2 regions of the Thioalkalivibrio sp. AKL12 genome follow, and region 1 is predicted to be linked to the other one. Evidence: predicted binding sites of a transcription regulator. Region 1 holds the regulator's gene; the other holds the start of a gene.

Evidence for each region. Region 1 encodes FliA, which starts transcription of late flagellar genes. Its sites were predicted from a motif close to GCTAAAGTTNNNNNNNNNNCNGCCGATA; they were not measured.
Region 2: D579_RS0106800 (methyl-accepting chemotaxis protein) is a predicted target of FliA. The motif match lies at 2,027-2,054, and genes of this name have one in related genera.

Annotation. Positions count from the first base shown of each region.
Region 1 covers NZ_KB898894.1:69,761-72,685, reverse strand. Annotated here, with positions in the region: gene D579_RS0106085 (protein phosphatase CheZ) at 1-736, opposite strand, end outside; gene cheY (chemotaxis response regulator CheY) at 832-1,212, opposite strand; gene D579_RS0106075 (RNA polymerase sigma factor FliA) at 1,254-2,021, opposite strand; gene D579_RS0106070 (MinD/ParA family protein) at 2,018-2,842, opposite strand.
Region 2 covers NZ_KB898895.1:20,088-23,012, reverse strand. Annotated here, with positions in the region: gene D579_RS0106800 (methyl-accepting chemotaxis protein) at 1-1,931, opposite strand, end outside; gene D579_RS0106795 (ATP-binding cassette domain-containing protein) at 2,096-2,925, opposite strand, start outside.

The DNA.
Region 1 (2,925 bases):
GTCCTTGAACGACATCTGCGCTGGAATCTTGAGTCTTGGGCACACTGGGGCCGTGGCCCTTGCGGTCCGCCTCGCGGTCTTCTTCGCCACGCTCCAGGGACGCTTCGGCCGCTTCGACCTGCTCCATGCGCCCGCTGGAGAGCCGAATCAGGGTAACGAGGTTCTCTTCGAGGTCGGTCACCAGCTGGATCACCCGGCGAATCACCTGGCCGGTAATGTCCTGATAACTTTGTGCCATCAACACCTCGGAGAGCAGCCGCCGCAATTCCTCGGCGTCCTCGCCCGCCTGCCCGAAAAAGCTGTCCAGCTCACGCGCGAAATCGCGGAATTCGTCCACCGAGAGCTGCCGGTTGCGAAAGCGCGTCCATTTGGCGGTCAAGTCGGCCGCCTGCTGGCTGAACGACTCCGCGATCGGCAGGCTCGACTCGATGGCGCCCATCGTGGCGTGCGCGGCCTGCTCGGTCATGGTGACCACGTAGTTCAGGCGTTCCTTCGCATCCGGGATCTCCGCCTGGGTCAGCTCTACCAGACGCGAGTCGCCACGGAAACTCTGCAAGGCCTCGTGAAGGTCGCGCGTCAGCTTGCCCAGTTCGTCGAAGAGCTCGCGGTCGTAAGGACGCGCTAGATCCTGCACCAGCGCGCGTGCCGCCGCGTCGTCGCCCGCCTCGAGCGTCTGCACCAGTTGCCGGGCCAGCTCGAGCTGGCCGTCGCGTGGGGGGTGTTCCTGTTCAGTCATGAGGAGCCTCTTGCTGGTACGGCGCCGAAGGAGCCGGGTCACGTCCACCCGCGCAAGCGAGACGGACGTCGTCCGTATTCATCGCTGGGCGATGCTTAGCCCTGTGCTTCAATACGTTCGAAGATCTTGTCGATCTTTTCCTTCAGCGTTTCGGCGGTAAACGGCTTGACCACGTAACCGTTCACACCTGCCTCCGCAGCCTCCACGATCTGGTCGCGCTTGGCCTCGGCCGTCACCATCAGCACCGGCATCGACTTCAGGTTGGCATCCGCCCGGACGGCCTTCAGCAGGTCGATGCCCGGCATGTTGGGCATGTTCCAGTCGGTAATCAGGAAGTCGAAGTCACCATTTTGCAGCATCGGCAGCGCGGTGCTGCCATCGTCGGCTTCCTGCGTATTATTGAAGCCAAGATCGCGCAAGAGGTTCTTGATAATGCGCCGCATCGTGGAAAAATCGTCCACGATGAGAATTTTCATTCCCTTGTCCACACGTCACTCCGGGATTCATAAGGTGAGTTTTAGAATAACTGCAAAGCCGTGCCGTCTTCGAGCCACGACCCCATGCGCGCGCGCAGCCGGATGACCGCCTGGCTGCGAATCTGGCTCACGCGCGACTCGGTCACGCCCAGAACAGCCCCGATCTCGCGCAGATTCAGTTCTTCGGTGTAATACAGCGACAGCACCAGGCGTTCGCGTTCAGGCAGATCCCCAAGGGCCTCGGCCAACTCCTCGCGAAACTCGCCAGCCTCAAGGCTACGCGACGGAGAGACTTCCTGCCCCTCGATCACGCGATCGGCCCCGTCATCCCCGCCACCCAGATCGTCCAGCGCAAACAGATGGGCCCCGGCGTGGTCCTTGAGCATGTCGTAATAGTCATCGATCGCCACGTCCAGCTCGGCCGCCACCTCGCTCCCACGTGCCGCACGCCCCTCGCGGGCCTCGACACTCTGGATCGCGGCGGCAATACGCCGGCTGTTGCGATGCACCGAACGCGGCGTCCAGTCACTGCGACGCAATTCGTCGATCATCGCACCGCGGATGCGGATTCCGGCGTAGGTGGCAAAGGTCGCCCCCTGCCCGCCCTCGAACTGCCGCGCCGCCTCCAGAAGGCCGATCATGCCGGCCTGGATCAGATCATCGACCTGGACCGAGGCCGGCAGACGGGCCATCAGGTGGTGCGCGATGCGATGCACCAGTTCAACGTGATCGGCAATCAACTTCTCGTGTCCACCGGTCGCGGTGGACGTCGCCTGGTAGCCGGAAAGTCGATTACGCGTCGTCATCATGCACTCTGCAGCATTCGTTCCACGAAGAACCCGACGCCCCCGTGGTCACCCCCACCAACCGGCCAGCGGTCCACCGTGCGTGCCAGTTCGGCAAACGCCTTGCCGGCCGGACTGCCGGGATACTGCTGAACCACCGGTGCCCTTTTCTGCACGGACTTGCGCAGATGTTCGTCCATCGGGATATAGCCGGCCAGATCCAGGACCACCTCCGGCAGGTAATTGCCACAGACGGTATTGAGTTTCTGCATCAGCCGCTCCGCACCCTCGCGTCCGCTGACCATGTTGGTGACCATGCGGAAACGCCGCAGCCCGTGGTCACGATGCAGCACCTTGATCAGGGCATAGGCATCGGTAATCGAAGCCGGCTCGTCGCAGACCACCACCAGGGTCTCCTGTACCGCCCGGCAGAACGAAGTCACCGACTCCTGCAGGCCTGCAGCGGTATCCACGATCAGGACATCCAGCGGCTTGCGGTAGGCGCTGAAGGCATGGATCAGCCCCGCGTGCTCGGCCGGCGTAAGATTCGCCATCGCCGCGATACCGGAGGCCGACGGGACCACCTTCACCCCGTCCGGCCCCTGAACCAGGACATCGTCCAGGCTGTCCACCGCGCCGGTCACCAGGTCGTGCAGGGTGCGCTCCGGGCGCATCCCGAGCAACAGGTCCACGTTGGCCAGGCCCAGATCCGCATCGAACAGCATCACCTCGCGGCCCAACCGGGCCAGGCCGACCGCCAGATTGACCGACACGTTGGTCTTGCCCACGCCGCCCTTGCCCGAGGCGACCGCAATGACCTTCAACGGCTTGTTAGTGCGTGGCATAACGCCCCTTTCCAACCGGCTGAATCAGTTCCAGTGTGGCCGGCTCGGCCCCCTGCGCCGGGCGCAGCGGCGAGCGCGAGCGT
Region 2 (2,925 bases), on a different contig from region 1:
GTATTGGCCGACTGATCCGCCTCGTCGGAGATCTGCACGATGTTGCGGTTGATGTCCTCGACTACAGTGCTCTGTTCGCGCGAGGCGACCGCGATCTGCTCGGTCATCTCCACGATCGTGGTCACCGACTGGCGGATCTGTTGCAGGGCACCGTTCACCTCGGAGGTGTGCTCCATGGTGTTCTCGGCCTCTTCCTGGCCGTGCTGCATGGCCTTCACCGCGCTGGTGGTGGCGGACTGCAGGCGCGCGATCATGGTTTCGATCTCGTCGGTGGATTCCTGCGTACGGGTCGCCAGCTTGCGTACCTCGTCGGCCACCACCGCGAAGCCACGGCCGTGTTCACCGGCGCGGGCGGCCTCGATGGCCGCGTTCAGGGCCAGCAGGTTGGTCTGTTCGGCCACGCCACGGATCACCTCGAGGATGGTCCCGATCTGCTTCGAGTCCTCGCCCAGCTTGGCCACGGTGTCGGCCGCCTGTTCAACCGTCCCGAGCAGCGAGGCCATGGACTCGATGTTCTTGCTCATCACCTCGGAGCCGTTGTTCACTGCATTCCCGGCTTCCTGGCCCGCCTGGGAGGTCGCATCGGTGTTGCGGGCGATCTCCTCGGCGCTGCTTTGCAGTTCGTTGATCGCGGTGGCGACGCGGTCGGTCTCGTCGCGCTGGCGCGACACGGCCTCGCGGGCCTGGTAGGCCTCCTGGTTCAGGTTCTCGGTGGCGCGATTCAGCGTCTCGGTGCCGCCGCGGGCATTGCCGATGGCCTGGGCGATCTTGTCGGTGAAGCGGTTGAAGGCCCGGCCCAGCTGTGCGGTTTCGATCAGGCCGTTCTCGTCCAGGCGGCGGCTCAGGTCGCCGTCGCCGTCCGCGATCTCCTCGAGTGCCGCGGTCGAGTGGGCCAGGGCGCGCCGGACCACCAGGATGATGAACACCGCGCCGGCCAAGCCCAGGATCACGCCAATCAGGGCCAGTACGCCCTGGGTGGTCTGGGTCGCGCGCATGTCGGCGGTCAGCGCGGCGGCGCTGCGCTCGGCGCGATTGGTAATCCGCTCGCTGAGTCCCTGGAGGTGGTCACGCGCCTCGATCAGCACGGGCCCGATCTCGGTACGGATCAGGTAGGCGTCTTGCAGTGCCTGTTCACTGCCGTGGATCTCGATCAGGTCATCCAGCGCCGTGTTCTGGGTGTCCAGCGCCCCCTGGAAGTCCTCCAGCGCGATCTGCTGTTCGAAGTCCAGATCGTCGAACTGGTCCATCAGTTGTGCGGTGATGTCGTTGGTGCGGGTCGAGAACAGTCGGACATTCTCGCGGAATGCATCGTCCCGGAAGGCGATAAAGCCGCGCAGGTTCGAGGTGACCTGCACCACCGACATACGCAGGTCATGCAGGGTGTCGAGACGATCCCAGGACCGCTGGAAGCGCGGGAGCCCCATCTCGGCGCTGATCATCATGTTGGTCTGCTGGGTCATCTCGCGGCTGGCGGGGTTGGCCCGGGCATTGGCGATGCCCAGCGCCGGCATGTTTTCGGCGGGGTTTTCGGCCACCTCGATCAGTCGGTCCTCGAAGCTGGCGAACTGGTTGACCAGCCGGCGGACCTCGGTCGCGCTGGCGGACAGTTCCTCGTCGGCGGCGATCACCGGGTTCTCGTTCAGGGCGCGGGTTGCGCCATCGAGGTCACGCATCGCGTTTTGCCACGCGTCGCGGTGGGACTGCTCCTCGCTCATCAGGTAGAACCCGAGAAACGCCGCGCTCTCCTGCAGCAATTGCTCGACGTCATTGACCCGGGCTACCGCCGGGTAGTCGGACTGGGTGAGCTGTTCAACCCCTTGGCTGCCCGTACTCATCGCGCGCAGGGCCAGCAGGGAGTTGATGATCAGGATGGCAACCACCAGGCCAAAGCCGGCGATCAGTAGCCCCCGAATGGAGAGTTTGTCCAGCATGCGATGACTCCTTCTGGGCGCCTTGTGTCCGGCGCTTCACGAACCGGCCGCGACCATTACGACCGCGGACTCGAAAGGTGGTGATTCAACCCCTGTTACGGCCGGCCGCGCTTAGAGTTGAGCCGGTTATTCAGGGAGTCGCCGGAGGATAGACGTGCCGGGGCTCAGTCGGATTCCAGCTGTTCCCAGCGCTCGTAGCAGAGGGCCAGTTCAGACTCGACGGCTTCGAGCCGCGTCTGCAGTTCGCGCATGCGGTCACCGTCGCGCAGGGCATCCGGCTCGGTCATGGCCGTGGTCAGGCTTTGCTGTTCCTGTTCCAGGGCCTCGATCTGTGCCGGCAGGGCCTCCAGTTCGCGCGCGGTCTTGTAGGACCGTTTGCGTGGGGTCGCCGGTGCCGGCTCGGGTGCGGGCGCCGCGGGTTTGGCCGCGGGCTCGGCCTTCGCGGTCGCTCCGGACTCGCCCTCCAGCAGGCGCCGGGTGACCCGTTCGGGCAGGTCGGACCAGCCGCCGACGAACTCCTCGACCGCGCCATCGCCCGGCAGGACCAGGGTGGAGGTCGCGACGTTGTCGAGGAACGAGCGGTCGTGACTGACCACGATAACGGTGCCGGTGTACTCGATCAGCAGCTGCTCCAGCAGCTCCAGGGTCTCCACGTCGAGGTCGTTGGTCGGCTCGTCGAGCACCAGCAGGTTCGCCGGGCGCAGGAACAGCTTCGCCAGCAGCAGGCGGTTGCGCTCGCCCCCCGACAGCGCCGATACCGGCTGGCGGGCACGCGCGGGCGGGAACAGGAAGTCTTCCAGATAGGACAGGATGTGGCGGCTCTCGCCGTTGACCATGACCCGGTCGCGACCCTCGCCGACCGCATCCTGAACCGTGGTCGCCTCGTCCAGACGGGCACGGGCCTGGTCGAAGTAGGCGATCTCCAGCTGGGTGCCCAGCTTGACGCTGCCTGCGAGCGGCTCCATCTGGCCCAGGAGTCCGCGCAGCAGGGTGG